Regions from separate parts of the Arthrobacter sp. JSM 101049 genome, predicted to be linked through region 3. Evidence: riboswitches for the same ligand, from Rfam matches in the RefSeq annotation. Region 3 holds a riboswitch; each other region holds the start of a gene.

Evidence for each region. A riboswitch is a leader RNA that binds a small molecule or an ion and turns the genes downstream of it on or off. The one in region 3 is predicted to bind S-adenosylmethionine.
Region 1: another riboswitch for S-adenosylmethionine. It lies ahead of AB8M85_RS00315 (bifunctional o-acetylhomoserine/o-acetylserine sulfhydrylase); the one in region 3 lies ahead of AB8M85_RS11610 (O-acetylhomoserine aminocarboxypropyltransferase/cysteine synthase family protein).
Region 2: another riboswitch for S-adenosylmethionine. It lies ahead of AB8M85_RS08905 (hypothetical protein); the one in region 3 lies ahead of AB8M85_RS11610 (O-acetylhomoserine aminocarboxypropyltransferase/cysteine synthase family protein).
Region 4: another riboswitch for S-adenosylmethionine. It lies ahead of AB8M85_RS14510 (flavin reductase family protein); the one in region 3 lies ahead of AB8M85_RS11610 (O-acetylhomoserine aminocarboxypropyltransferase/cysteine synthase family protein).

What each region holds. Positions count from the first base shown of each region.
Region 1 is NZ_JBGFFC010000001.1:61,595-69,076, forward strand. It holds gene AB8M85_RS00310 (homoserine O-acetyltransferase) at 1-687, opposite strand, end outside; gene AB8M85_RS00315 (bifunctional o-acetylhomoserine/o-acetylserine sulfhydrylase) at 705-2,060, opposite strand; SAM riboswitch class IV at 2,128-2,244, opposite strand; gene AB8M85_RS00320 (VOC family protein) at 2,406-3,050, shown strand; gene AB8M85_RS00325 (GDSL-type esterase/lipase family protein) at 3,236-4,393, opposite strand; gene AB8M85_RS00330 (TetR/AcrR family transcriptional regulator) at 4,390-4,977, opposite strand; gene AB8M85_RS00335 (CPBP family intramembrane glutamic endopeptidase) at 5,032-5,775, opposite strand; gene AB8M85_RS00340 (LTA synthase family protein) at 5,861-7,417, opposite strand.
Region 2 is NZ_JBGFFC010000002.1:788,832-796,313, reverse strand. It holds gene AB8M85_RS08925 (SNF2-related protein) at 1-1,425, opposite strand, end outside; gene AB8M85_RS08920 (LOG family protein) at 1,536-2,750, shown strand; gene AB8M85_RS08915 (SRPBCC family protein) at 2,853-3,845, shown strand; gene AB8M85_RS08910 (VIT1/CCC1 transporter family protein) at 3,864-5,021, opposite strand; gene AB8M85_RS08905 (hypothetical protein) at 5,257-5,535, opposite strand; SAM riboswitch class IV at 5,547-5,657, opposite strand; gene AB8M85_RS08900 (sodium:solute symporter) at 5,838-7,364, opposite strand.
Region 3 is NZ_JBGFFC010000003.1:464,024-471,505, reverse strand. It holds gene AB8M85_RS11640 (MFS transporter) at 1-385, opposite strand, end outside; gene AB8M85_RS11635 (carbon-nitrogen hydrolase family protein) at 443-1,240, shown strand; gene AB8M85_RS11630 (MFS transporter) at 1,230-2,627, opposite strand; gene AB8M85_RS11625 (ArsR/SmtB family transcription factor) at 2,706-3,323, shown strand; gene AB8M85_RS11620 (hypothetical protein) at 3,525-4,196, shown strand; gene AB8M85_RS11615 (CoA-binding protein) at 4,299-4,811, opposite strand; gene AB8M85_RS11610 (O-acetylhomoserine aminocarboxypropyltransferase/cysteine synthase family protein) at 4,808-6,190, opposite strand; SAM riboswitch class I at 6,282-6,375, opposite strand; gene AB8M85_RS11605 (histidine phosphatase family protein) at 6,457-7,104, shown strand; gene AB8M85_RS11600 (ArsR/SmtB family transcription factor) at 7,059-7,482, opposite strand, start outside.
Region 4 is NZ_JBGFFC010000006.1:4,326-11,807, reverse strand. It holds partial or broken gene AB8M85_RS14545 (acyltransferase family protein) at 1-454, shown strand, start outside; partial or broken gene AB8M85_RS14540 (hypothetical protein) at 649-861, shown strand; gene AB8M85_RS14535 (SGNH hydrolase domain-containing protein) at 967-1,953, shown strand; gene rpsF (30S ribosomal protein S6) at 2,168-2,473, shown strand; gene AB8M85_RS14525 (single-stranded DNA-binding protein) at 2,516-3,091, shown strand; gene rpsR (30S ribosomal protein S18) at 3,160-3,399, shown strand; gene rplI (50S ribosomal protein L9) at 3,415-3,870, shown strand; SAM riboswitch class IV at 4,023-4,138, shown strand; gene AB8M85_RS14510 (flavin reductase family protein) at 4,190-4,696, shown strand; gene AB8M85_RS14505 (hypothetical protein) at 4,710-5,153, opposite strand; gene AB8M85_RS14500 (DUF1801 domain-containing protein) at 5,240-5,662, opposite strand; gene dnaB (replicative DNA helicase) at 6,233-7,482, shown strand, end outside.

The DNA of each region.
Region 1 (7,482 bases), on a different contig from region 3:
GACCGGTCCGATGCCGTGTCCGGCTTCCGAGGGGCCCGTCGCAGCGGCGTCCGCATAGAAGTCGCCACCGTGGAAGGCCGGATCCAGCCGGATGGCCTGTGTCTGGATCTGCCCGAAGGCCACTTGTTCCGCCGAGGCCACGGCCGTGGCGGCGATCACCGCGCAGCTCGCGACGCGTTGGGGGTATTCGATGGCCCACTCCAGCGCCCGGGCCCCGCCGAGGGAACCGCCCACGACGGAGTGCCAGCGTTGGATGCCGAGGTAGTCGGCCAGCCGGGCCTCGGTGCGCACCGAATCCCTGACGGTCGTGAACGGGAAGCGCGAGCCCCAGGGCCGCCCGTCCGGGTCGGGGCTGGACGGGCCGGTCGAGCCGTAGCAGCCGCCGACCATGTTCGGGGCGACGACGAAGAACCGGTCGGTGTCGATGGTGCGGCCGGGGCCGACGAATCCATCCCACCAGCCGTCCTCGCGGCTGTGCCCGCGGGAGACGTGGGTGTCCCCGGTCAGCGCGTGGAGCAACAGGACCGCGTTGGAGGCGTCGGCGTTCAGCGTCCCCCAGGTTTCGTAGCCGATCATCACCTCGGGCAGCCATCCGCCGGTCTCGAACCGGTAGCCACCGATCGGGACGCATTTGAGGATGCCGTCGCGGATGACCGGCGCGCTGCCGGTGCGGACCTGTTCCGTCACGTTGCCGACCCCTGGGGTCACCGGGCGGTCTGGGCTTCGACCGGTTCGGCATCGCCGGCAGCGGCCGCTGCAGCGAAGCCGAGTTCGAGGTCGGCGAGGATGTCATCGATGTGCTCGATGCCCACGGCCAGCCGCACCAGCCCCGGGCTCACGCCCGCCGCAACCTGCTCGGCCTCGCTGAGCTGGGAGTGCGTGGTGGAGGCCGGGTGGATCACCAGCGAGCGGACGTCGCCGATGTTGGCCAGATTGGAGTGCAGTTCCAGCCCGTCGACGAAGGCGCGACCGGCGGGCTCTCCCCCGGCGATCTCGAACGCCAACACGGCGCCAATGCCCTTCGGCCCGTACTTGCGACCCCGGTCGTACCAGGGGCTCGAGGCCAGCCCGGCGAAGGCCACCGAGTCGACCTGGGCGTGCGCCTCCAGCCACTCGGCGACCTTCTGCGCGTTCTCCACGTGCCGCTCCATGCGCAGGCTGAGGGTCTCCAGGCCCTGGGCGATGAGGAAGGCGTTGAAGGGGGCGACGGCGGATCCCAGGTCCCGCAGCAGCTGCACGCGGGCCTTGAGGATGAAGGCCAGGTTCGCGCCCAAGGCGCCGCCGACGCCGAGGTCGCGGGCGAAGACCAGTCCGTTGTAGGACTCGTCCGGGGTGTTGAATCCCGGGAACTTGTCCGGATCCTGCGCGAAGTCGAAGTTGCCCGAGTCCACGATCACCCCGGCCACGGCCGTGCCGTGGCCGCCGAGGTACTTGGTCGCCGAATGCACCACAATGTCGGCGCCCCACTCGATGGGACGGATCAGGTAGGGGGTGGCCAGGGTGTTGTCCACGATCAGCGGGACGCCGGCGTCGTGGGCGATGGAGCTGACGCCTTCGATGTCCAGGACGTCCTGGCGGGGATTGGAGACCGCCTCGCCGAAGAAGGCCTTGGTGTTCGGCCGGACGGCGGCCCGCCACTCGTCGAGCCTGTCGGGGTCGGCCACGAACGTGACCTCGATGCCCAGCCGCGCCAGCGTGTGCTTGAGCAGGTTCTGCGTCCCCCCGTAGAGGCTGGGGCTGGCCACAATGTGGTCCCCGGCGCCGGCGACGTTGAGGATCGAGAAGGTGGTGGCCGCCTGCCCGGAGGCCAGCAGCAGCGCGCCGACTCCGCCTTCGAGGTTGGCGATGCGGTTCTCCACCGCCTCCTGCGTGGGGTTGCCGATGCGCGTGTAGATCGGTTCGAGTTCCTGCAGGGCGAAGCGTGCCGCGGCGCTTTCGGCGCTCGGGAAGACGAAGGAGGTCGTCTGGTAGATCGGCAGGGCCCGCGCCCCGGTGGCCGAGTCGGGGGTCTGCCCGGCGTGGACCTGGCGGGTTTCGAAAGACCATGGTGCTGAAGACATGTGTTGTCCCCTTCTACTGCTCAGGGGTCCCTGTTCCGCGGCGTCCCCGCGGGGAGTGCCGGGAGGTGACCCGCGCTTGCCCGTGCTCCTTGTGGAGGCGGACCAGGTCTTCACCCGGGGCACCCCACCGCGAGTGGAGGGTTGCCGGCCAGCAAACCGGGGTTTCACGCTGGCGCTCATGACCTGCCTCCAGTGTTCTCGATCGCGCGGTTGCCCGCAACCCGGCTGTGGGCAATATGACGCCGGCCGCAACATTCGCGCGCGTCGCTACCGGGAAATACGCATCCGGAACGACTTAGGGCGCCCTAAGTCGAGACGCACCTCACAAAGTGCCATCATGAACGCATGATGAGGTTGGATCACGTTTCATACGCATGCGGACCAGATGGGCTGGCCGCCACGGCTGCCCGAGTAGCCGAGACTTTGGGGATCGAGTCCGTCAAGGGCGGAGTACACCCCCGCTTTGGCACGAGGAACGTCATTTTCCCCTTGCTGAACACCCAGTACCTGGAGGTCGTGGAGGTCCTGGACCACCCCGCCTCCGACAAGGCGCCGTTCGGGCAGGCCGTCCGGGCCCGCTCCGAGATGGGAGGCGGCTGGATGGGCTGGTGCGTCTGCGTGGACGACCTGGTGCCCTTCGAGGAGCGGCTGGGTCGCTCGTCCGTGCCGGGCAACCGCAAGTTCCCCGACGGGCAGGAGCTGACCTGGCAGCAGATCGGCATCAAGGGCCTGATCGCCGATCCCCAGGTCCCGTACATGCTGCGCTGGGACGACGGAACCGAGCACCTGCACCCCTCCAAGGCGCTGGAACCGAACAGCCGCATCTCCGGGATCACGATCGCCGGCTCGGTCGAACGCGTCCGGGATTGGCTGGGCACCCCGTCCGAGTCGCCGTTGGGCGATGTCGCCGTCGAGTGGGAGGCGCCCAACGGCACCCCGGGCATCATGTCGGTGACCTTCGAGACTCCGAAGGGGTCCATCACCCTCTGATCCGGCCACCGGTCCGGTACCACCACCAAAGACACCACTCCAGTCAGTGCACGACGGCGGCCCCTGGGTCGCCGTCGTTCTCTGTCCTTGGGGAGGCCGGCAGTTGGTGGAGGACAGCACCTGCTGGAGGGCGCCGGTCCGGACGTGACCGATGGGTCCCGACGACGTCTCGCTGCGGGCGGCCGCTATCCCTCCACTCCCCCAAACGGGCCGGACGGGGCGAAGGCATAGTCCGTGAAGCGTTGACCGATCAGCCGGTGGGCGGCGGTGTCCGGATGCAGGTTGTCGGGCAGCGGCAGGTCGGCGGCGTCCGCTGCGCCGTACAGGTCCGTCCCCTCGAGGTAGTGCAGGTTCGCATCGTCGGCCCGGCGTTCGGCGAGCGAGCGCATTTCACGGCGGATCACCTGCAGCGTCAGCCGCCCCAGGGCTTCGTCCCCGGGGGTGCCGGTTGCGATGAACTTGACCTGTCCCGTGGCGAAGCTGGCGGGGTCGAAGGCGCCGGGGCCGGGGGTTTCCTCGTGGATGCCGCAGAAGATCGGCGAGATGAGCACCAGCGGGGTCGTCGGGTGCCCGTCGCGGATGGTGTCCAGGAACCCGTGGATCGCGGGCACGAGGGTGCGGATACGCAACGCGTCCAGGTTCACGACGTTGATGCCGAACGCGACGCTGATGTAGTCCGCCGGCGCATCGCGGATGACCCGCGCCATGAACGGGTCGATGAACGAGCTGCCGCCGAGGCCGAGGTTGACCAGCTCGGCGCCGCCTCGGCGGGCGGCCACCGCCGGCCAGATCTGGCTGGGCGAGGCGGCGTTCGACCCCTGGCTGATGGAGCTGCCGTGGTGGATCCACAGCGGCCGCTGATGCTGCAGCGGCTCGAGCGGGGCATCGGAGGCCAGGCTGACCAGTTCGAGGGACTCGTTGTGCGGCAGCCAGAACTCGACGGCCTTCGTCGTCGTCGGCAGCCCTTCTACGACCGTGGTGTGCGATGGCCCGGGCACCTGCCGCATGGCACCGCTGGCGAGGTCGACCTCCGTGGCGTCCCCACCCCGGAGTTCATCGCCGAACCTCAACTCGCCGTCCACGAAGACGTCGATGCGCCCCCGGGGCCGCTCGGTTCCGGGATACACGACCGGTGCCGGGTGCGTCACCAGTTCGATGTGCGTCGCCGTGGTCCGGACGGCGACCCGGACGCCGGAGGGCTGCGTTTCCATGGCCATCAGCTGGGGCTCCGGATACTGCCGGCGCACCCAGGCGGGAAGCCGGTGGGGCCGCAGCCCGCGGGCGGTCTCCTCGAGGTCGGCGACGCCGTGGACGAGGTCGGGGGTGGGGGTGGTGGTGATCATGCTGTTCCTTCCGGGTGGGCTTCGGTCCACGTCTGCAGGGCCCGGTCCAGCGCGTTGACGGCGCGTTGCCAGGACAGGTCGGTGTGTTCGGCGCGGTGTTCGAAGGAACCGGCTTTCTCCAGGGCGAGGTACCCGTTGATGGTGGCCCCGACGAATCGGGTGGCGTGCACCAGTTCTGGCTCGGGAAGCCCATAGGCCCGCAGGACCGCCCAGGTGTACTCGACGATCTTCCGCGCGGCCGGGGAGCCGGCAACGGCGGGTCCGGCAGGACGCTGCATGGCCGCCCAGCGGCCCGGGTGCCGCCCCGCGTAGTCGCGGTGGGCCTGGGCCATGCCGGCCAGTGCGTCGCGGCCGGACCGCCCGGCGATGGCACCGGCGACGTGGTCGGCGAGTTCGCCGAGGGCCAATTCGTGGATCCCCTCGAGCAGGGCCGCGAGGTCCTCCACATGGGAGTAGATGCTGGCGGGCTTCACACCGACCTGGCGGGCCAGTGCCGTCACCGTGACGGCGGCGAAGCCGTCGTGGTCGGCGAGTTCTGCGGCCGCGCCAACGAGCCGGGTACGGCTGAGGGGTTCGCGTTTCATACCCTCAGCCTACATCATGTTGGTTTCTGCCTACATGCATTAGGCTCTCTCGGGTTACGTCCCCAAACCGATGGCCGGGCCAATCAGCGAATATCCGACGAACCCCGCGGTGTCCAGCAGCGCATGGGCCACCACCAGCGGCATGACCCTGCCGGTTTTGGTGTAGACCCAGCCGAAGACCACCCCCATGATGGCGTTGCCCAGGAACGGCCCGAAGCCCTGGTAGAGGTGGTAGCTGCCGCGCAGCACCGCGCTGGCCAGGATGATCGGCCACGTCCCCCAGCCCAGCCTCCGGAGCCGGTCGAAGAGGTACCCGACCACGATGGTCTCCTCGAGGATCCCGTGGCGGATCGCCGAGAAGAGCAGCACCGGGATGGTCCACCAATAGGGGGCCATGGCCTCCGGGACGATTGCCGTGGTCACCCCCAGCGTGCGCCCGAGCCAGTAGACGCCCAGGGTGCCGACGCCGATGAGCACGAACAGCCCCGCGCCCTGCCAGGCATCGCGCCCGGGACGGCGCAGGTCGAACCCCAGGTCCCGGAAGCCGTTGCGCCCGGCCAGGTGGAACAGGTAGAACACCAGCAGCACGGGGACCAGCGCGAACACGATGTCCAGCAGCTGGTAGGTCAGGTCGAAGTACTGCCGGTCGCTCAGCGCGTTGTTCATCGTGGTGGTCTGGCCGGACAACGGTCCTCGGCTGAGCTTGTCGGCCAGCGACACGATCGCGTAGACGGCGGATTGCCCCAGGGAGAGCCCCAGGACGATCAGGATTTCGGGCCAGAGGCTCTTGCTGCGCATGGGTGCATCATAGGGCAGGACGCTGCACGACGACGGTGCGCGGCTCGCGCACGCAGTCTCCCGTCGGCCAGGTCCAGGACTCCTCCTAGCGGGCGGAGTCCTCCCCGGCCCAGACCTGGGCGTAGAAGCGGGCGGAACGCGAGCTCAGCAGGTCGCTGTACGTTTCGGGTTCCATGGCCTGCGCAGAACCTGCCGGGACGGTCGGGGCGAAGGCGGACACGCCCAACCCGGCGGCACGCTCCTGCAGGGTCAGGCCGGCGGCCTCCAGGATCGTGGGGTACATGTTCAGCTGGTCCACCCGGGGGCGCAGCGGCTTCTTCTGGTTCTCGCCCGGAACCCAGATCCGGTTGAAGATGGTCCGGTTCTCGTGGTGGTCCAGCTGCTCGTGGAAGGCGTCGCCGGCGCTCATGTGCTTGAGGTGGTCGCCCATGATCACCACTGCGGTGTCCTCGAGGTAGCCCTTGTCCTTCATGTAGTCCACGAATCCGGCCACCTGGGTCATGGAGCAGAAGAAGGCCGAGGTGACCTCGCTGCGCGTATCCACATCGCAGTAGTCGTAGATGTGCACCGGCTCATGGGTGTCCAGCGTCAGCATGGAGAGGTTGAACGGCTGCCCGGTATCCTCTGCCCGGGCGTGCAGCTGGTCGATCTGCTCCTTGGCGTGGGCCATGAGGCGTCCGTCGCTCAGGCCCCAGTCGCTGCGGAAGTTCTTCGCCGGTTCGCCGGCGGCCCGCCAGTCGGCCAGGCCCATGTCCTTGGAGTAGCCGTGGCCGCGCAGGAAGGTGTCCTTCGCGGCGAAGGCGGAGTTGGCACCGCCCAGGAAGACGCTGGTGTAGCCGTGGTCCTCCAGCACGTCGCCCAGGCAGGTGGCCCCGCCCAGGTAGCTGTCGACGTCGTCGCCGAGCTGGTTGAGGGCGGCGCTGCCCGCGACGGATCCCATGCCCTTCAACGGGATGCCGCACTGTGTCGAGGTCAGGCCGGCCATGGTCCACCCGCCGCCCTCGTACTGCTGGAAATCCTCCACGCTCTGCCAGCCATCGGAGGCCTGCGTGGCCTCCTGGAGCGGCGCGAAGGCGTTCTTCTCGAAGAGCTGGTCGTCGGCGAGGGTCGCCTCGCCGGACTCGAGGTAGATGAGCACCAGATTGCGCTTGTGCTGGTCGCTGGTGACCGTGGGCTCCACGTAGTAGTCGCCCAGGTCGTAGGCGGAGTTCCCCGCCTTGATGTAGTCCGCTACGCCCACGGTCGTGGCGAAGGCGGTGGTCCCGCCGATGACCACCGCGGCGACCACCACGGTGGAGACGCCGCGCATGATCCACTCGGGGCGGCGGGGCCTCCGGCCGGCGCCGGAACGGCGGCGTTTGCGGCGCCGGAAGTACTGCCACAGGGCGATCCCGACGGTGATGAGCAGGGGGGCCACGCCGATGGCCAGGATGCCGATCCAGACGATGGCCCCTCCCCCGCCGTCGGTCTGGATGGACACGAGGTTCAGGAGCATCTGCCCCACGGAGATCGTGCCCCAGAAATGGCGGATGCCCAGGGCGGCGATGAGCAGCACGAGCCCCGCCCAGATCAGGACGTAGACCAGCAGCCGCCCCGTGACGATGCCGACCCGTCGGGTGGCGTGGAGAATCCGGTCGGACATGGCACCACCTCGCGTTCCAGATGTCCGGGTGGTCGCCGAACATGCTTGACATCCAGCCCGTTTTC
Region 2 (7,482 bases), on a different contig from region 3:
GGTGCGCGGGACCAGGGCGCGGCCGGCCAGGGCGGGGGAGTCGGCCAGTGCGGCCAGCGCGGCCTCCTCGAGCGCGTCCTCGGCCTCGGTATCGCGCAGGTCCGCCTCGAGGGGGCCGTGCCCGTAGTCCATCTCCCACGAGAGCTCGACGGCGTCTCCGCCGGGGTAGTCGACGGAGAGCACGAGCGTCGGCGGCAGGATCGGGGGCAGCTCGACCGAGTCGTCCAGCGCGCTGATCGCCACCCGCCGGCCCAGCCGCGGGTAGACGGTGGCCAGGAAGTCCTCGACGTCCTCGGCGGGGACGACCACCTCGGCGGGGCGGTGCAGCAGGGCCACCTCGGCGGGGCCGAGCCGCTGGGGGACCGGGGCCAGGACGACCAGCCCGCCGTCGGCGCGGGCGGCGTAGACGCCGTGCGTGCCGATCGCCCCGACCGGGGTCTCCGGGCCCAGGGCCAGGTCCCCGCCCTCCAGGGTGAGGGTGGGCACCAGCCCCAGCGCCCCGCCGTCGTCTGCTGCCCGTGCCGCGGTGAGGCCGACGGAGGCGGTGTCGGCGAGCCGGATCTCGGTGCTCGTCTGGGGGCCGATGAGCCGGATGCCCAGGGCCGCGGTCTCGGCCAGCAGCGACCAGAGCAGCGGGGAGGAGAACTCGTCGAGGTAGAGCCAGTCGTTGTCCTCGCCGAAGTAGAGCTGGCCGTTGGCGCGGTAGAGCGGGACGAACTGGCAGAACCAGCGGTGCTGCTCCGGATCCAGGTTCAGCCCGTAGGTCTTGAAGCTGATGGTGTTCCAGCGCAGGTTCCCGCGGATCCACCGCCCGTTGCCGGAGCGGACCATGGGGCGCACGCCCAGGCGCCAGCGGTGCCCGGAACTGCGCTGGTGGCCGACCCCGGAGCCCGGCGCCCACTGCCGGTGGGCCACCTGGGTGGTGTCCTGCAGCTCGAACTGCAACGCCATCGGCTGGACGTGCTGGCGCTCGGCGGCACCCCGGGAGCCGTGGCCCGCGGTAGCGGTGGTGGCCGTGGCGGGCTGCTGCCCGGCGCCGAGCAGCGCATCCAGGCTCTCCTGCCAGGCCGGGACCTTCGCCGGGACCCTGGTGTTCTCGAAGAAGACCTGCTGGGCGCGCAGGTGCAGCGTGTTGGACAGGATCAGCACGGCCGCCGCGTGCTTGCAGTCGATCCCCACCGCGCAGCTGCACCAGGTCTCGCCGACGGTCCAGGCGCCCGGACGTCCGGCCAGCAGGACAGTGGTCTCGTAGGGTTCCGCGGAGGAACCGACAACACGGGCCGAGAGCATCGTCTCGGACGGCTCGAATGCCAGGTCCAGCACGTGCTCGGCGTTGGCGTAGCCCTTCCCGCGGGTGAACGCGGCACCGCCGACCACGCGCAGGATTTCGCGGGCATCGACGAGCGGGAATTCGGAATCGGCCATCCTCCCATCGTTTCATGGCGCGGGCCCCCGCAGCGAACCGGGACGGCGCTTCGGCGACGCGTCGCGGGCGTGGCGGGCGTGCCGGTGCGCCGAGGTCGTAGGGTGTCGTCATGGACACGTCTCCGGCGCTGCAGCCCTCGCCCCGCGAGCTGGACATCGACACGCTGGCCGAGTTCGACGCCCGCACCGCCCCGGACAGCGTGCGGATGGCCGGCTGGCACCTGCAATCCCTGGACCTGGCCGACCGGCGGGCCGTGCTGGACCGGGTCGACGTCTCCGGGGCGGTCTTCCTGGGCTGCGAGCTGCCCGCCGGGACGATCGACGGCTTGCGTGGCCGCGGCGCACTGATCTTCCCCGAGCTGCCGGGCCTGCCGTTCGACCCCTACCGCGGCGGGCTGTATACGGCGGCGGAGCTCTACGCCGGGCTCGGCGATGACGCCTACGAGCACACCCCCGACGCCCTCGTCTACGCGTGGACCCGCCGGGACGATGCCGGCCGCAGCGGCCTCGACGCCGCCTTGGCCACCACCTTGCACGACCACGCCATCGGCGCGGCCCTGGCGCAGCTGCTGGCCGCCGGCCCGGGATCCGGCACCTCCGGTGTCCCCGGCGCCTCCGGTGCCCCCTGTCCAGGGCACGACGGCGATGCCCCCACAGTACGCATCCCCGGTCGCGGGGTGGTCGGGGTGATGGGCGGGCATGCCGCCGGGCGCGGCAGTGCGACCTTTACCGCCGCGGCTCGGCTGGGCCGCGACCTGGCCCGTGCCGGCTTCACCGTCGCCACCGGCGGGGGACCGGGGGCCATGGAAGCAGCTAACCTGGGTGCCTACCTCTCGGCGGCGGGGGCCCCGGCGCTCCAGGAGGCCGTCGCCGCCCTGGAGGCGACGCCGTCGTTCCGGCCATCGGTCTCGCGGTGGGCCCGGGCCGCGCTCGCCGTGCTGGCGCGGCATCCGCAGGGGACGCCGACGCTCGGGATCCCGACCTGGTTCTACGGCCACGAGCCGCCGAACCTGTTTGCCACCCACATCGCGAAGTACTTCGCCAATTCCATCCGCGAGGACGTGCTGCTCAGCGTCTGCGACGCCGGGCTGGTGGTGCTGCCCGGTGCGGCAGGGACCGTGCAGGAGATCTTCCAGGACGCCTGCGAGAACTACTACGGCACCGCGCAGACGCAGACGCCGATGGTGCTGGTCGGGCGGCGGCATTGGACCCGGGAACTTCCGGCCTGGCCGCTGTTGCAGTCGCTGGCGCGGGGACGGGAGATGGCCGGGGCCATCCACCTGGTGGATTCCGTCGAGGAAGCGGTGGCCATCCTCGCCCGGTGAGGCACGGCGTTTCCGCCACGGCGCGCCGGGGCCGGGAAACGCCCGGCGCACCACGCCCGGGAGATCCAGCTGGTTGACAGATGTGCTGGGTAAGGTGGCCGCATGGAATCGTCACCGTATTTCGTGACCCGACAGCGGCTGGTCCAGGCCCCGCCGGGTGCCATCTTCGAGCTGCTGGCTGATCCGTCGAAGCATCCGCTCATCGACGGCTCCGGCACGGTGAAACGCGCCCGCGCCGAGGAACCGCAACGGCTCAGCCTCGGGGCCGAATTCGGCATGGACATGCGCATCGGCCTGGGGTACCGGATCCAGAACACGGTCGTGGAGTTCGAGGAGGCCCGGCTCATCGCCTGGCGCCACTTCAACGGCCACCGGTGGCGCTACGAACTCATTCCCGCGCCGCGCGGAACGCTGGTGCGCGAGACCTGGGACGCCTCGCGGCTGAAACGGCAGTGGCCGCTAAAGGTCATGGGGTTCACCCGCAGCACGCCGGTGAACATCGAGCGCACCCTGGACCGGTTGGCCGACTACTTCGATCCCACCACACCGCGGCCCACCGACCCGCAGCCGCCGTCCGGCCCCACGCGGCCCCGGAAGGCGAAGCCCCGGACCCCGAAGCAGGCCGCCAAGCAGGCGGCGAAGAACGAAGCGCAGCGGCAGGCCAGGGCCCGGAAAGCGGTGCAGGCCGACGAGGCCGCTGCTGCCCACCAGGCGGCGAAGGCCGAGCGGGCCACCCGGGCAGCTGAAGTCCGGGCGGCGCGCAACGTGGCCCGTACCGAGAAGGCGGCCCAGGGCGAGCAGAAGCCCGTCAAAGCAGCAAAGCCGGCTCAGGTCGCGAAGGCGGCCAAGGCCGTACACGTCGAGCCGATGCCGCCGATCGGGGCCACACCGCGACCACCGGCCTCGCCCCCGCGTCTGCCCTCGCGCGAGGCCATTGCCGCGGCGAAGTCGGGCCGGCCGTTGAAGGCCGCCCCGGCTGCGGAGCCCCAGCCCGCCGCGGCCGCGGCGGCGGACCAGCCGAAGCCGAAGCCCACCGGAGGCCCGGCCACGGGCCGGCCGGAGGTTCCGGCGCGCCGGATGCGCCGCGCCAGCTGACCGGCCGGGTTAGGACGGTCAGGACACGCTGCTGCCGAACAGCAGGCCGAGCAGGTAGGTCACGCCCGCGGCGCCCATGCCGATGGCCAGCTGGCGCAGCCCGCGTTTCAGCGGCGACGCACCGGACAGCAGCCCGACGACGCCGCCGGTCATCAGCAGGGCCAGGCCGACCAGGACCAGGGCGACGATGACGGCGGGCAGGCCGGTGAGCCCGAAGAGGTAGGGCAGGATCGGGATGAGCGCCCCGGAGGCGAAGAAGCAGAAGCTTGAACCGGCCGCTCCGTAGGCCGATCCGAGGGCCTCGTGTTCGTCGTCCCCGGTGTCGGGCAGTTCGGGCTGCAGTGACAACGACGGGTCGCAGTCGCAGGTGAACTTGCCCATGCGCTCGGCCGCCCGGTGCTCGGCGGCCTCCCGGCTCATGCCGCGGGCGCGGTAGACGAGCACCAGCTCGTTGGCCTGCAGGTCCAGATCCGGGGCGGCCACCAGGGTGACCTGCGTGGGTTGCGAGGCGGTGAGCAGTTCGCGCTGCGAGCGGACGGAGACGTATTCCCCGGCGGCCATCGACAACGCCCCGGCGAGCAGGCCGGCGATGCCGGAGAACAGGACGAGTGCGCTGGAGACTCCGGTCGCGCCGATGCCCATGACCAACGCCAGGTTGGACACGAGTCCGTCGTTGGCGCCGAAGACCGCCGCACGGAAGTTGCCGGAGAGGCGGTTGCGCCCCCGCGTGGCCAGACCGCGGACGACCTCTTCGTGGACGAGCTCGTCGGCGGCCATGGTCGCGGTGGCATCGGCGTCGTCCTCATAGGGGGAAGCGCCTTCGGCGCGCTGGGCCAGGGCCAGGACGAAGACGGAGCCGAAGTTGCGGGCCATGAAACGCAGCATGATCCGCCTGGCGGACGGGCGGACCGGTTTGCCGACCTCATCGCCGAGCAGGCCCGCCCAGTGTTCCTCGTGGCGCTTTTCCGCGGCGGCCAGGCCGAGCAGGATCTGGCGTTCCTCGCCGTCCTTGCGGGAGGCCAGGGCATCGTAGATCGCCGCCTCGGCGCGTTCATCGGCCAGGTACTTGCGCCACCTGCGGATATCGGCGGCGGTGGGCTCGGCCGCGGTCCCGGCAGAGGCGGGCGGATCGTCGTCGGCGGGCGGGGGCACTGGCATCGGCGCAACCGGTGTCATCGGGGGTCCTCTAATCGGTTCGTAGTTTCCGCGCTGCGGCGGGGGCGCCGGTCAAAGGGCTGCGGATGCAACGAACCCCGGACCGCCACCAGCGGGCCGAAGGTCTCGTTCGCCCGGCGGTGCCGCCGGGTGGAGTGCCGGACCGCATCGTGGCGGTCAGTATGTCGACAGATCCTCTGTCGCCCGCACCGGGGCCAGCGGTCCGAGTGCGGGCGGGGTGTGGAACTACTCCCCTTCAGCCAACCATCATAGCCGAGCCGCGGTGTTCGCGGACGGGGAGGCGTTCGAGGAAGAACACCTGGGCCTCGCCGTCGGAACGACCGGCGCGGGGGACGCGGACCGTCAGGGCGCAGGACTCGTGGTCCCACACCGGCCGACCAGCGGTGTTGGCCAGGGCATGGTCGAGGTCCTTGGGGTGGGGGGCGATGAAGCGCTCCCATTGGCCGTCTACGTTGAGGCAGACGGTGCCGAGCATCGAATCGAATATGGGAAGAACGGAGACGCTGTGCGTCACGGATTTCCTTTCGTGCGTTCTTACCCGACACGTTGTCGTGCGGGCCGCTTCCTCATCCGAACCACCCGCGAACCTGGGGTTGGTGCGCGGGTAGTCGGAGCTGTTGCCCGCGTCTCATGAAGCTCTTTCCAGCCTAACGCGGATGGACGCGCGACCCAAGCTGTGTCCGGCGCCACCACCGCTGCATCCCAGTGTGGGCGCGGCTAAACCCGCCTGCCGTAACAGGCGGGATTAGCCGGTTTGGGGGTGCTCAGGGCCCACCGGGGCCGGGGACAGGGCACGACGGCGGTGCCCCGCCCCGCTCAGCGGCCTGCGGGGACGCCCTCTGCTTCCACCCGCCCGGAGACCCGGTCGGACCAGTGGGCGGAGACCTCGGGCCGGGTCGCCGGGGTGAGCAGGCTGACCACGATGTAGACCACCAGCGAGGAGGCCAGGCCGTAGTAGATCGGCTCGTTGGCGTAGACGCCGCCGAACTTCTCCTCCGCGCCGATTTCCAGCACGATCATGGTCGTCAGGGTGACGATGGTTCCCGCCGCCATCGACAGTGCGGCCCCCACGCCGTTGCCGCGCTTCCACAGCAGCCCGCCGAGGATGGAGACCAGCAGGCCGCCGACCAGGATGTCGTAGGCGATGGTCAGGGCCGCGATGACGTCGTTGACCACGATCGCCAGCACGATGGCCACCACGCCCAGCCCCAGCACCCAGTAGCGGTTCGCCGCGACGTCGTGCTCGGGGTTGCGCCCCGAGTTGACCTCGATCTTCTTGCCGAACCAGCTCGCCACGAACGGCGTGACGTCGTTGCGGGCGACCGTCGCGGCGGCGATGAGCGCACCGGAAGCCGTGGACATCATCGCGGCGACGGCAGCGGCCAGCACGATGCCGCCGACCACCACGGGCAGCAGGTTCATGGCCACCTCCGCGTAGACGACGTCCTTGCCCAGGTTCTCGATGTCGATGCCGGGCAGTGCGACCCGGGCGGACATGCCGATGACGGCGCCGGCGATGCCGTAGAGGACGCAGTAGATGCCGGCGGTCGACCCGCCCCAGCGGGCGACCGTCGGGGTCTTGGCGGTGAAGACGCGCTGCCAGATGTCCTGGCCGATGAGCAGGCCCAGGGTGTAGACGACGAAGTAGGTGATGATCGTCTGCGCACCGATCCCGTCCCAGCTGAAGAACGCGTCGCGGGCCCGCTCGGGGATCCCTGCGGAGATGCCGCCGAAGCCACCGGCCGCCGAGAGGGCGAAGGGCAGCATCAGGGCGAACACGCCGATGGTCTTGATGACGAACTGGACCTGGTCGGCCAGGGTGATGGACCACATGCCGCCGATGGTCGAGTAGACCAGCACGATGATCCCGCCGACGGCGATGGCCAGCCAGCGTTCCCAGCCGAAGAGGACCACGAAGATCGTGGCGTAGGCGCCGGTCGAGGTGGCGCAGAGCATCAGCGTGTAGGCGAGCATGACGATCGCCGAGGCGTTGGTGGCGTTCTTCGAGCCGTAGCGCAGGGTGAGCATCTGGGAGACGGTGAAGATCTTCAGCCGCTGCAGGCGCGGGGCGAAGAGCAGGCTCAGCAGCAGCACGCCGATGCCGATGGCGATGACCAGCCAGGCGCCCGAGAGGCCGAACTTGTAGCCTAGGCCGACGCCGCCGACGGTGGAGGCGCCGCCGAGCACGACGGCGGCCATGGTCCCGGTGTAGAGGAAGGGGCCGAGGCGCCGCCCGGCGACCAGGTAGTCGCTGCTGTTCCGGGTGCGGGACTTGCCCCACCAGCCGAACGCGAGCATCGCGAGGAGGTACGCGATGACGATCACGATGTTGATGAATTCCATAAGGGGGCCTTATCGATGGGAAGGGAACGGTAGGTGCTTAGAAGTAAACACCTGTTGCACCCTAGGCTAAAGTGAGCTGGCTAACACGTCAATTGGCCTATGCTGTGTGACGGAGTCG
Region 3 (7,482 bases):
GGAGCACGGCGGCCCCGCCGACCCCCTGCAGGGCGCGTCCGGCGATCAGGGCGGACGGGGATCCGGCAACCGCGGCGACCAGGGAGCCCGCGACGAAGAGGACGACGCCGATCACGAACAGCTTGCGCCGGCCCAGGCGGTCGCCGAGGCGTCCTGCGGTCAGCAGCAGTGCCGCCAGGACGACGGAGTAGAGGCTGTTGACCCATTGGGCGTCGCCCAGGTCCAGGCCGAGGTCGGAAATAATTGTCGGCAGCGAGACGCCGACGATGGTCCCGTCCAGCACGATCATCGACAGGCCGGCGGCCAGGACGGCCAGGGCGGCCCACTTGTTGGGTGGTGGTTTCTTCACGTTCCAAACGTTACGGAGAGGTAGCCGGTGGGCCATCCACCATTCGGTCGATCGTGGGTACGCTGGAGGGACCCGCAGCGGAAGGCAGAAGCGATGAAGATCAGTGTTGGACAGTTCTCGCCCAGCGGCGTGCTCGCGGAGAACCTGCAGGTGGTTCGCCGGATCGTGGCGCGTGCCAAGGACGCGGGCGCCGAGCTGGTGCTCTTCCCCGAGGAGACGATGTTCACGGTGCGCAAGGTCGAGGGGGACCTGGCCGCCGCGGTCGAGCGCGAGTGGAGCACGTTCGTCCAGCAGGTCTCGCTGCTGGCCGCCGAATTCGGGGTGGCCATCGTTGCCGGCGGCTATGAGCCCAGCGGCGAACCCCAGCCCTACAACACGCTGGTGGTCGTGGACGGAACCGGGCGGATTCTGGGCACGTACCGCAAGATCCACCTCTACGACGCCTTCTCCTACCAGGAGTCCACCCGGATCAAGGCCGGGGACGTCTCCGCCGTGCCGGTCTTCGAGATCGGCGGGCTGAACGTGGGCATCATGACCTGCTACGACATCCGCTTCCCCGAGATGGCGCGTCGGCTGGCCGTCGCCGGCGCCGATGTGGTCCTGGTGGCAGCCGCCTGGTTCAAGGGCGACCACAAGATCGACCACTGGGAGACGCTGCTGAAGGCGCGCGCCGTGGAGAACACCGTTTGGATCGCCGCCGCCGGGACCAGTTCGACGAACACCGTGGGCCATTCGGCGATCCTGGACCCGCTGGGCATCCCGGTGGACTTCCTCGACGACGAGACCGAGGCCCTGGTCACCGTGGACGTGACCCGGCGCCGCGTCGAGGAGGTGCGCCAGTTCCTGCCCGTGCTGGCCAACCGGCGGATCGGAACCGACGTCAACGCCTGAGCGCTGCCTCGCGGGCGTTGGCCGCGGCGTGGTCCTCCCACCGGTCGGAGGCGGGGATGGCCAGGAGCCGGCGGGTGCAGAACGCCAGGACGACGGCGATGCCACAGATCCCCGCGCACAGGGCCAGGACCCCGGTCCACCCCCAGGCCGCGTAGCCGAAACCGGCGACCAGTGGGGCCAACGGGACCGCGCCCATCGCCAACAGGTCCAGCGCGCTGTTCGCCCGGCCCAGCAGATGCGTGGGCACGGCGACCGTGAAATAGCCGAGCAGGGAGGCGTTGATGGCCGGGGCCGCGAACATGCTCGCACCCAGCACGACGCAGATGGCCGGAACCGTGTGGACGAACGGCAGGACCGCCACGGCACCGGAGCACGCGGCCAACCCCACGGCGCCCAGCCAGCCGGTGGGCACCCGCCGGACCAGCGGCGGGGCCAGCACGGCCCCCGCCAGCATGCCCACCCCGACGCAGGCGGTGGCGACGCCGATGGTCGCCGGTGACTCGCCGCGCTGTTGCAGGCCGAACACGACGGAGGTGACGGCGGCGTTCATGCCGAGGTTCACGATCGTGGAGATGGCCATGACCCCGCGCAACTCGGGGCGGTGCAGCAGCCAGGCGAAGCCCTCCCACGCCTCGCGGAGGTAGCCGGCGCGGGTAGTGGAGGTCCCGCCGTCGTGCCCTGCCGGTTTGCCCGCGCCGCCCGGGCCTGTCGCGCCGGCGGCGTCGGCGGCATCGCGGCGGGGGCGCAGATCGGCGCGGACGCGCAGCACCGAGAGGAGCCCGAACACGTTCAGCAGGGCAGTCGCGGCGAACGGCACCGCATGGCCGATGACCAGCAGGACGCCGCCGACCGGGCCACCGGCCAGGCTCACCACGGCGTCGCGGCCTTGGTTGGCGGACATCGCCGAACCGAGGGAGCGCGGTTCCACGACGGCCTTCAACGCTGCGTTCGGGACGCCGTCGAACAGGCCGCTGCGCACGTTCATGAGCAGGTTCAGTGCGGTGAGCAGCCAGAAGCCGAGTAGCCCGGTGTATTGGAAGGCTGCCAGTGCGGTGGCCACCAGGACACCGCTGGCGGTGCCGAGCAGGATGAGCCGGCGGCGGTCGTGCCGGTCGGCCAGGACGCCGCCGGGAAGGGTGGCGACGAGGCGGCCGACCTGGCCGATGGCCGCGACGATGCCGGCCTGGGCCGGGTCGCCGGTGACGTAGAGGGCCAGCAACGGGACGGCGAAGTTGTGCAGGGCCCGGCCGAGACCGGTCGACGTGTCGGTGGACAGCCACCAGCGGTAGTCGCGGTTGCGCCAGAGTGCCGGGGGGCGCTGGGCCTTCGGGGGCGCGGCCGGTGGGGCGGACGCAGGAGCCGCGGGATCGTTCGGGAGGGGGTCCATGCGTCGAGCATAGATCCGCACGATTAATTGCGCAAGATAAATTGCGCAATTTATGCGGCGGGTTTGTAGACTGTTCCCATGGACAACGACCGCCAGCCCCCGCGCGCACCGGACCTCGACGCGAAGGTCATGACCTCGCCGATGCTCAAGGCCATGGCGCATCCGCTGCGCCGCCGGATCGTAGCCGTGCTCGGCGCCCAGGAATACGCCCGTGCCACGGACCTGGCCCGGCAACTCGGGGTCGCGGCGAACACGCTGAGTTTCCACCTGCGCACGCTCGCCGATGCCGGCTTCGTCCAGGAAGCCCCCGAATTCGCACGCGACCGGCGCGACCGGGTATGGAAAGGCGCCGTGCAGTCCTACAAGGTGGGTTCGCCCGAGACCCCGATCGGCCCGGAGGACGAGGCCCCGCTGGCCGCGTACCTGGACCAGTTGACGCTGGACCAGCAGGAGATGGTCGCCAAGGTGACGGCCTGGGCGCCGAACTTCGCCACCGGCCGCGAAGCCGAGGCGAAGGGGGACCTGAGCTTGGGCACGCTCCGGCTCACCCAGCAGGAGGCGGACCGGGTCTTCGCCGAGGTATGCGAGGTTCTGGATCGTGCCCGCGACCTGCACCGCACCCCCGCGGCTTCCGATGAAGCCGACGGGGTCCGTGCCTGGGACTACACCTTCATGGCGGCGCGCGAGGATCTGTAGCGGGTTCTGCCGCGGACCGTGCGGCGGCTCGAGCCGTGGGGGCGTCCATTGACGACCTGCGTGGTCGGGGATAGCGTTCGCTGTCACGGCTGCCGGACCTCGGCGCCGGGATCACGCGTTCCGGAGGTCGCCATGGCGCAGGGAGCAGCCGATTCAACCGCCCCGCCTGCCCCGATTGCCGGGACACCCCGGGAGCCCAGCGTGGGCCAACTGTCCCTGGCCGGGATCCTGTTGCTGGTTGCCGGCGTAGCCGGTGGGCTGGCCGAGATCCCCCGCTGGGCTCCCTGCCTGGACGAGCTGTACGGTCCAGCGTGCGTGGCCGGCCAGGAGCACGAGCTCTACACCTCGGTGCTGCCGGGCCCGGCCTGGATCGGCGAGCCGGTGGCGGCCCTGCTCCAGGGGGTGGCGTTGCTGTGCATCGCCGCAACGATCGCCCTCTGGAGCGTTGGGAGACTCAATACCGTGTGGCGGGCCGTGCTGGTCTGCTCGACGGCAGGCTTCGGGATGTTGACGGTGGCCCCGGCGCTGCTGGGTCACGGGTTGGCCGTCAATACGGCCGCCGAGATTGTCCTGGTCTTCGCCATGCCCCTGGTCTTTCTGCTGGCCTGCCTCTGGGCCGGACCCGGCGGTTCGCGGCCCACGTCCCGCTGGGTCCTGGTGCTGCTGCTGGTGGCGGTTCTCATGTCGCCGCTGCCGCAGGTACTCATCGGCATTGGCATCACGGGCCACCATGACACGCCCCCGGGCTACGGGTTGGTGCAGGCGGTTCCCCTGGCCGCGCTCGGGGCCGTGGCCCTCATCGGGGCGGCAGGCCGGGTGGCGGTCCGATATCTCCGTAGCGTTTTCGGAAGGGGACCGGTTGTCGCCCTCTGAAATGCCCGGGACGCGCCATGGCCCGCCACCCCGTGCAGGGGTGACGGGCCGCCGTCGTGCTGGGAGCGTCGTGCCGTGGAGCGCGGACACCGGCCAGGATAGTTACGCAAGCACCTGCCGCTTGGAGGAGACCACGCCGGTGTTGAACCCGGCCAGGTGCAGGCCGCCGTGGAAGCGCGCGTGCTCGATCTTCACGCAGCGGTCCATGATCGCGTGCATGCCGTACGACTCGGCCAACCCCGCGGCTTCCTCGTTCCAGATGCCCAGCTGCAGCCATACGGTCTTCGCGCCGGCTTGGTGCGCCTCCTCGACGATGCCGGGGGTGTCCTCGGCCTTGCGGAAGACCTCCACCAGGTCAGGAGCCACGGGCAGGTCCGCCAGCGAGGCGTACACCGGGTGGCCGAGGATCTCGGCGCCCTTCGCCGCGAGGATCGGGTTGATGAAGTAGAGGTCGTACCCCGTGGAGCTGTTCAGGTACGTCGCCACGAAGTAGGACGCGCGGGCCGTCTTGTCGGAGGCGCCCACGATCGCGATCGACCGCGTGGAGCGCAGGATGTTCAGCCGCTCGGGGGCCGAGGGTCCGACCCAGCTGCGCTGCATGGTATCGGTGCTCATTTGCCCGCTCCGATCTGCTCGCCGGCGCCTGCCGGGACTGCGCAGGCGGCCCCATCCCCGGTCGCGGTAGCGGCTGCCTCCGTGCTGCTTGGTGCCTGCTGGGAGGCAGTCAGCGCCTGGTCCAGGTCCCAGATGATGTCCTCCACGTCCTCGAGCCCCACCGAGAGGCGGATCAGGTCCTCCGGCACGCCGGCTGCGGTGAGCTGGTCGGCGCTGAGCTGCTGGTGGGTGGTCGATCCCGGGTGCAGGACCAGGGTGCGGGCGTCGCCGATGTTGGCCAGATGGCTGGCCAGCTGCAGCGCCTCGATGAACCGACCACCGGCCTCCCGGCCGCCGGCGACGCCGAAGCTGAACACGGAGCCGACGCCGCCGGGCAGCAGGTCCCTGGCCCGATCGTGCTGCGGGTGGGAGGGCAGGCCGGCGAAGTTCACGTAGGTCACGCGCGGGTCGGCCTCGAGCCATTCGGCGACGCGGTACGCATTGGCCAGGTGGGCGTCCATGCGCTGGGGCAGCGTCTCGACGCCCTGCAGCAGCTGGAAGGCCGACTGGGCGGGCAGCGAGGGGCCGATGTCGCGCAGCTGTTCGGAGCGCAGCTTCGTCAGGAACCCGTATTCGCCGAAGTTCCCCCACCAGGACACGTTGCCGTAGGAGGGGACCGGCTCGGTCATGGTCGGGAACTTCCCGTTGCCCCAGTTGAACCGGCCGGATTCGACGACGACGCCGCCGAGCGTGGTGCCGTGTCCGCCGAGGAACTTGGTGGCCGAATGGATGACGATGTCCGCCCCGTGCTCGATCGGGCGCAGGATGTACGGCGGGGTCAGCGTGGAGTCGACGATCAGCGGGATGCCGGCCTCGCGGGCGACGGCGGCCAGACCCTTGAGGTCGGCGATGTCCCCGGAGGGGTTGGCCACGACCTCGGTGTACAGCGCCTTGGTCTCCGGGCGCAGCGCGGCGGCGAAGTCGGCGGCCTCGTTGCTGTCCACGAACGTGGTGTCCACACCGAAGCGGCGCAGCGTCACGTCCAGCTGGGTGATGGTGCCACCGTAGAGCTTCGAGGAGGCCACGATGTGGTCGCCGGCCTGGGTCAGCGCGGCGAACGTGATGAACTCCGCGGACATGCCCGAGGCGGTGGCCACGGCCCCGATTCCGCCCTCCAGCGAGGCGATCCGCTCCTCGAACGCGGCGACCGTGGGGTTGCCGATCCGGGAGTAGATGTTGCCGTACTTCTGCAGGGCGAACAGGTTGGCGGCATCGTCGGTGTCCTTGAACACGAACGAGGTCGACTGGTAGATCGGCACCGCGCGGGCGCCGTGCTCGGCATCGGGGGTGCCCCCGGCGTGCAGGGCGCGGGTGCGGAATCCGAACTGGTGATCCGACATCTCGGCGTTGGCTCCTTCGAGGTTGGTTTCCGGCTGGTGCCGATCCCGCCCATGGTGCGGTCCCGCGGAACCGTGCAGCGGTTCGTGCTGCGCTCCATCGGTCCTGGCGGTAGCACCGCGCCGGTGGATTCCGGTGGTTGCTGCGGCGTCGACAAGCCAGGTCTCTCGGCCGCTCGGGATGGTTCCTTCCATGGTGGCAAACCCGTGCCGCCCGGCCAAGAATGTTTCGCCGCGTGGCGTCCTCAGGGGCCGGTAGGGTGGGACCCATGGGAGCACGCATTGCACTGGTACGCCACGGGGAAACCGCGTGGAACGCCCAGAGGCGCCTTCAGGGCCAGACCGACATCGAGTTGAACGACGCCGGACGTGCCCAGGCCCGGGCCGCGGCCGGGGAGCTGGAACGCCTGGGGCACGACGGCGGTGCCTGGGACCTACTGGTCTCCTCGCCCCTGGGGCGGGCCGCCGAGACCGCGGCCATCATCGGCGGGCAGCTTGGACTCGAGGCGATAGCCCCCGTGCAGGACCTGCAGGAACGCCACTACGGCGAAGGGGAGGGCCGGGTCGTGGAGGGAATGGACCGGGCCGAGGTGGCGCGGCTGCTGGCCACCGCCGAACCGGAGGACAAGGTCACCGCCCGGGCGTTGGAGGCCCTGCGCGGGATCATTGCCGCGAACCCGGAAAGCAACATCGTCGTCGTCGCCCACGGGACCCTGATCCGCCTGGTCGTCGGCTCGCTGCTGGACCTGCGCCACCCGCACGTGGAGAACGGTCAGGTCGTGGAGATCGACGCCGACTTGCTCGAGGTGCCCGAACCCGGGGACGTGGCCGGGACCCCCGACGTGCAGGACCTCACCGGGGCGCCGTCCGGTCAGCGGGCCGCCAGCAGGCTTTCGCCGACGTCCGCGCGCCGGTAGAACACCTCGCGCCCGGTCCGCAGCGAGGCGGCCAGCCCACCCGCGGACATCACCTTCAAATGCGTGCTGACCGTCGCCGGGGCGAGGTCCAGCGCACAGGCGAGCTGCGTCGTCGTCATGGGCACGTCCAACTGGGCCAGGATCTGTGCCCGGGTGCGCCCCAGCAGCTTGGCCAGCGGGTCGTCGGGGCAGGACGTGGCGGTTTCCCAGAGGCGGCCGACGCCGCGCGGGGCATAGGTCAGCGTGGGGACGAACGGGGCGACGTTCAGCACCAGCGTCTCCGGCCAGATGAACGCATTCGGGACCAGGATCAGCCCCGAACCGGGCTCGGGAGGCTCGTCCGCATCGCAATCCCGGATGATGTCCAAGCCGGTCGCC
Region 4 (7,482 bases), on a different contig from region 3:
CCGCCGCGACGGCCGGATCGACCTGCCCGCGTTCTGGGCCGGACGCGTCCGGCGCATCCTGCCCGCCGCACTGGTGGTCATCGCCGCCGTCGTCGTCGGCACGCTGGCCCTCGCCCCAGTCACCCAGTGGGGGACCATCGGCTGGCAGGCCCTGGCCTCGGTCTTCTCCGTGCAGAACTGGGTGCTCGCCGCCGGTTCCGTGGACTACCTCGCCGCCGAGAACCCTCCGACCGCCCTGCAGCACTTCTGGTCGCTGGGCGTCGAGGAGCAGTTCTACCTGCTGTGGCCGCTGGTGGTGATCGCCGCCCTCGCCATGGTGCGCGTCCCGGTCCGGCCGGGCCGCCGCTGCGGGGCGCCGGACCTGCGCCGGCCGCTGCTGGCGCTCTGCGGGGGCGTCACGCTCGCCTCGCTGGCCTTCGGCGCCTGGCTGACCTCCACCGGTGATCCGGCGGCCTATTTCGTGACGCCGGCGCGCATGTGGGAACTCGGTGCCGGCGGGCTGCTGGCCCTGGCCCTGGCCGGCCGCGCCGACGGCACCGGGCCCCGTCTGCCGACGGCACCGGGCCCCGTCTGCCGACGGCCCTGGTCTCGCCCCTCGTCCGCTCGCTGCTGGCGCTGGCGGGACTGGCGGCCATCGGCCTCGCCGTCATGGGGTACGACGACCGAACCTCCTTCCCCGGCCTCGCCGCCGCCGTGCCGGTGCTCGGCACGATGGCGGTCATCCTGGCCGGCCGGACCTCGGGGCCGCTCAGCCTGCATCGTCTGGTGGACGTACCGGCGATCCAGTGGACCGGGGCCGTTTCCTATTCGCTCTATCTCTGGCACTGGCCGGTCCTGGCCTTTTTCATCCTCATCGGCGGCAACGAACCGGGCCCGCTGGAAAGCGTCGGGCTGTTGGGCCTGGGCCTGCTGGCGGCCTGGGGCAGCCACCGCTTCGTCGAAACCCCGGCCAGGCACTGGCGCCCCGTGGCGAACAGCACGCCGCGCGCACTCGCCGCCGGCGCCGTCGCCACCGTGCTGACCGCCGCCTTTGCCGTGGTGCCCACCGTGGGCCAACGGCAGGTCGCCGCGGCCCAGGAGAAGGCGGCCACTTCGCTGATTGCCGAACGGCCGGCGGGCTTCGGCGCCGCATCGATCGACACCGGCGCCGCGTTTGCCTCGGCCAACCGGCAGATCGTCCCATTGCCCGCGGAGGCGGCTGCGGACAAGCCGGAGCTGGGCCGCTGCGTCGGCGAACCCGCCGACGCCACGACCCCAGAATGCGAATTCGGCCCCGCAGGGGCACGGTTCACGATCGCCCTCGTCGGCGATTCCCACGCCGTGCAATGGTGGAAGGCGCTGGAGCCGGTGGCCGCGGACCACGGGTGGACGATCGTGACATACCTGAAGAACTCGTGCGCCTTCACCGCGGCGGTGCGCACCGGGCAGCAGGAAGGGAAAATCGACTGCGTCGGGGCGAACGAAGCCACGCTGGAGCGGCTGCTGCGGCGCGGGGACATTGATGCGGTGCTCACCGCCGGCTGGACCGGTGCCGCGTTCCACGACGATCCCGCCGCGGGAGTCGCCGCCTATTGGACCCGGCTGGAGGATGCCGGGATCCCGGTCTACGCGATCCGCGATACCCCCCGGCCGGGCAGGGACCAGCGAGCCCGCGACTGCGTGGCAGCCCACCCGCGGCAGCTGGACCGGTGCGGACAGGACCGCGCGAAGGCCTTCGAGGAGGATGCCTGGATCGCCGATGGGCAGCGGCTGGAGCCGCGGGTGGGCCTGCTCGACTTCAGCGACCGGTTCTGCACCGCCGATTTCTGTCCCGCGGTGGTGGGAAACGTGCTGGTCTACCGGGATGCGCACCACATCTCCGACACCTACATCTCTACCCTCGTCCCCGTCTTCGAACGCCGCTTGGCCGACGTGCTGCATGCGGACGGGTTCGATGACAAGGCGGGGGTGTAGCGGGGAGGCCCGTCGAGCTCCCGTCCGTCATCCACAGGGCGGTCCGCGCCCTGCCGGCCGCGGCGGCCACCGGTTAGGGTGGGGGAACCGGCATCGGGTAGGATGGCTCAGGCTGTTTGTGTCGTTTCTGATCCCTGAAACGGCCGCGGCCAACGCACAGAACCTCCTGTTACGGAAAGACCGTGACCGTTTAGCCCAAAGGAGGTGGGTTCACATGCGTGCATACGAACTGATGGTACTGATCGACCCCGAGGTCGACGAGCGTACCGTGGAACCGACTCTTGGCAAGTTCCTCGATGTCGTCCGCAACGATGGTGGCACCGTCGACAATGTTGATATCTGGGGCCGCCGCCGGCTGGCCTACGAGATCAAGAAGAAGGCAGAAGCCATCTACGCGGTGGTCACCTTCACCGCTACCCCGGCTACTTCCGCCGAGCTTGACCGCCAGCTCTCGCTCAACGAGACGATCCTGCGCACCAAGATCACCCGTCCGGAAGACCAGAAGGTCGCGGCAGAGTAATTCTGCCTGGACTATTCGTAGAAACCGACTCTAGGAGGCACCATGGCAGGCGAAACCGTCATCACGGTCATCGGAAATCTCACCGCTGATCCGGAACTGCGTTTCACCCCGTCGGGCTCGGCGGTGGCCAACTTCACCATCGCCTCGACCCCTCGGACCTTCGACCGCCAGACCAATGAGTGGAAGGACGGCGAAACGCTGTTCCTGCGCGCATCGGTGTGGCGTGAAGCTGCCGAAAATGTTGCCGAGACGCTGACCAAGGGCATGCGAGTCGTCGCCCAGGGCCGGCTGAAGTCGCGTTCCTTCGAAACCAAGGAAGGCGAAAAGCGCACCGTCATGGAGCTTGAGGTCGACGAGATCGGCCCCTCGCTGCGTTACGCCTCCGCCAAGGTCACCCGCACCCAGCGCAACAACGCAGGTGGCGGCGGCTTCGGTGGCGGCAATGCCGGAGGCAACTTCGGCGGCGGAAACCAGGGCGGCGGTGGATTCGGCGGGGGCAACTCCGGCGGAAACAACGGCGGCTGGAATGCGCCGGCGGACGATCCGTGGTCCTCTTCTTCCTCCTCCACCGGCGGGGGATGGGGCAACACCGGCGGATCCGACGAACCGCCTTTCTAAAGCACCACCATTTATTCACCATCCCGCAGAAGAATTCTGCGGGCTCCACTAGATAAAGGAGCTCCACGATGGCTAAGGCTGAACTCCGTAAGCCCAAACCAAAGTCCAACCCCTTGAAGGCCGCTGACATCACCGTCATCGACTACAAGGACGTCGCATTGCTGCGCAAGTTCATCTCCGACCGCGGGAAGATCCGTGCCCGTCGCGTGACCGGCGTCTCCGTCCAGGAGCAGCGCAAGATCGCCCAGGCCATCAAGAACGCGCGCGAAGTTGCCCTGCTGCCTTACTCCGGCGCTGGCCGCGGCTAAGGAAGGGATAACACCATGGCAAAGCTCATTCTGACCCACGAAGTAACCGGTCTCGGTACCGCTGGCGACGTCATCGAGGTGAAGGACGGTTACGCCCGTAACTACCTCCTGCCGCGCGGCTTCGCCCTGACCTGGACCAAGGGTGGCGAGAAGCAGGTCGAGTCGATCAAGGCTGCCCGCACCGCCCGCGCCGTTGCATCCCTCGAGGACGCACAGGCACTGGCCGCTTCCCTGTCCTCCCAGCCGGTCAAGATCACGGTCAAGGCCGGACAGGGCGGACGCCTCTTCGGCACCGTCAAGACCGACGACATCGCCAAGGCAGTCGAGGCCGCCGGCCTCGGTTCGATCGACAAGCGCACGGTGGAAATCCCCGAGCACATCAAGTCGACCGGCAACTACCAGGCCACGGTGCGTCTGCACGAGGACGTCTCCGCAACTGTCGACCTGCAGGTCGTCGCCGCGAAGAAGTAGCCGCCACGGAACGGTGGGCGACCACCGGCCGTGCACCAGAGGGGCCACGCGCTACGGCGCGGGGCCCCTCTGCTCGTGCGGCGTGCGACACCTTGCGAAATATTGCGTGGGCCTTTGACGGGCAGCTCCGGCCCCGCTTAGCGTAGCTAGTGAATCAAGAGCGTCAACATCCAAGCCCTGGCTCGTTGGCCGGCAACCCTCTCACGGTAGTGGGGTGCTCCAGGTGATGATTCGGCCGCCCGGATCCCCCGGACGGCAAGTACCGCACAACCATCGCGGCCGCGGCCCGGTGATGTGCCCTACGCCGGAGGTAGCACAGATGACACTGTCCACCGATCTCGAACCTGCAGCACTTCGCCAGGCCTTCGCACAGCACCCCTCGGGGATCGCCGCGCTGTGCACCATCATCGACGGGGAACCCCAGGGCATCGTCGCCTCCTCGTTCACCGTCGGGGTCTCCATGGACCCGCCGCTGGTGATGTTTGCCGTGCAGAACACCTCGCGCACCTGGCCGGTCGTCCGGCAGGCCGGCCGGATCGGCGTCTCGGTCCTGGGCGAGGGGCACGATGGCGTCTGCCGGCAGATCGCCTCGAAGTCCGGGGACCGCTTCGCGGGGCTGCGGTTGGACTCCACTGATGACGGTGCCCTGTTCCTGCACGAGGCCGCGCTGTGGCTCGACTGCAGCGTCGAACAGGAGATCCCGGCCGGGGACCACCAGGTCGTCTTGCTGCGGGTCCACGCCCACGCCACCCACGAGGGGGTCCACGCACCTCTGGTCTTCCATGGCTCGGCCTTCCGGACGCTGAAGTCCGAGGCCTTCGTCTAGGCCCGGTGCCCGGTCACCTGCCGCGCAGCGAATCCACGTACCGCTTGGCCTCGAGCAGGCCGATGCCCGTATCGTGCCGGATCTTCCTGACGGCGGCCACGGGATGTCCGTCGCGGACGAGCTGCAGCACCTTCTCGTAGTCGGGGTTGGACATCGCCCCCGGGCCCGGGGTGGCTCCGGGATGCCCGGTCGACGAGCTCTGGCCGGTGCGTCCGGGGGACCGCCTGGCCGCCTGCGCGGCCCGGGCGGTCGTTGCGGCCCTGAGCTTTTCGGCCTTCTGGGCATCGAGTTGCTGCTGGCGCGCCGCGGCGTCGTTGAGCCGGGCAATGTACTGCTCCGCCTCGCTCGCCCGCGCCGGTCGGGTCGTGAAGACCCAGGACAGGGCACCGAAGACGACGAGCAGGACCACGGCCGTGATGACGATGACGAGGATGACCTCGCCATTGACCTGGAACATGTCTCCTCCTGGGATCTCGGCCCGCCGTCGTGGTGCCGGGTCTCACCCCATCATGCCACCGGGCGGCAGGTGCCGGGGAGGACGGTTCACTGCCGGATGGACCCCGAGACCATGTAGCGGTACCCCCGGTCCATGAGCTCGCGCAGGACCGGCAGGTCGACGTCTCCGAGCTTGTTGACGTACAAGCAGGACGAGCCGACCTTGTGCTTGCCGAGCCGGGCCAGCAGTTCCGCGGAACCGGGATCCGCGGTGAGCCCGTAGAGCGACAGGGAGGCCTTGCGGGGGGAGAACCCGATGGCAGCGGCTTCTCCTTCATGCCCGCTGGCGTAGCCGTAGCGATAGGAACCGTAGCCGACAATCGTGGGCCCCCACATCACCGGAGGCTGGCCGGCGGCCTCCTGCATCATCTCCAGGAGCACGAGCCCGTCGGCCGGCCGGACGGGGTGGTCGAGGGCCTCGATGAACGCACGGGGATCCACGGCGGTCGGCAGGGTTTTCGGCGGTGGCATGGCGAAAGTATCGCAGGGGCCCCACGGGCCGGCAAGACGACGACTGGTCCCGGCGGGAAGCTGCCGGTGTCAATGCCGCGCGAAGGCGGCGGCGTGTCTGTGGACAAGATGTCCCCAGCTGTGGATAAACGTAGTGGACACATCCCCCTGCCGGAGCGCAACCTGCAAGTAGGGGGTGAATGTTGCGGGAAAAAGTTTTTCCACCCAATGTTATCCACATGGATAACGCCTAGTCAGACCGACTATTTGTTGTTCTTCCCGATGTAATCCACAGCCCTGTCCCCAGTCTGTGCACACAACACGCCGCGCAACCCACAGGTTGTCCACACGGCCTGTGGATAAGTCTCTTTGGTTCTGTCGTCGTTGGGCATAAGGTGACAGGGTCCCCGGGTCCATTCGGGCCACAACACCCGCTCGGCGACCACCCCTCCACCACCGTGCCGGTGGGCCGACATCACTGGGATACTGGAGGGACGCGGCGGTGCCCGCACCACCTGCACCGCGCCGAAAGGGAAGGAACCGGACGTGACGCTCACGCACACCGAATCAGGCTCGTCGAATTCATCGGACATGGGGCGCACGCCCCCCCAGGACCTGGTCGCGGAGCAGAGCGTTCTCGGGGGCATGATGCTCTCCAAGGATGCGATCGCCGATTGCGTGGAGGTCCTGCGCGGTGTCGACTTCTACCGCCCCGCCCACGAGTCCATCTTCGAGGCCGTCATCGACCTCTACGGTCGCGGCGAGCCCGCCGACGCGGTGACCGTCTCGGACCTGTTGACCAAGCGCGGGGAGATCTCCCGGGTGGGCGGCCCGGCCTACCTGCACACGTTGATCCAGTCGGTTCCCACTGCGGCCAACGCCGGCTTCTACGCCGAGATCGTCCGTGAACGCGCCGTCCTGCGGCGCCTGGTGGAGGCCGGCACCAAGATCGTGCAGATGGGCTACAGCCAGGACGGCGAAGTTGACGCGATCGTCAACGACGCCCAGGCCCAGATCTACGCCGTCGCGGAGCGCCGCTCCGCGGAGGACTACGTCCCCCTGCGCGACATCATCGAGGGCACCGTCGACGAGATCGAGTCGGCCGGCCAGCGCGGAGAGGGCATGATCGGGGTCCCCACCGGGCTGTACGAGCTCGACGAGCTCACCCAGGGCCTGCATGGCGGCCAGATGATCGTCGTCGCCGCGCGTCCTGCGGTCGGCAAGTCGGTCTTCTCCCTGGACATCGCCCGCTCCGCGGCGATCAAGAACAACATGACCACCGTGGTCTTCTCCCTGGAAATGGGCCGCAACGAGATCGCGATGCGCCTGCTCTCCGCCGAAGCCAGCATCGGCCTGCAGGACCTGCGCAAGGGCACCATCAAGGACGAGCAGTGGGGCAAGATCGCCACCACCATGGGGCGGCTGAACGAGGCTCCGCTGTTCATCGACGATTCGCCCAACATGTCGCTGATGGAAATCCGCGCGAAGTGCCGTCGGCTGAAGCAGCGCCACGACCTCAAGCTCGTGGTGCTGGACTACCTGCAGCTGATGAGTTCGGGCAAGCGCGTGGAATCACGCCAGCAGGAGGTCTCGGAGTTCTCCCGTGCCCTGAAGCTGCTGGCCAAGGAGCTCGATGTCCCCGTCGTCGCCCTGTCCCAGCTGAACCGTGGCTCGGAGCAGCGGACGGACAAGAAGCCGATGGTCTCGGACCTGCGTGAATCCGGTTCCATCGAGCAGGACGCCGACCTGGTCATCCTGCTGCACCGCGAGGACATCTACGACAAGGAATCGGCGCGGGCCGGCGAAGCGGACATCATCGTGGCCAAGAACCGCAACGGCCC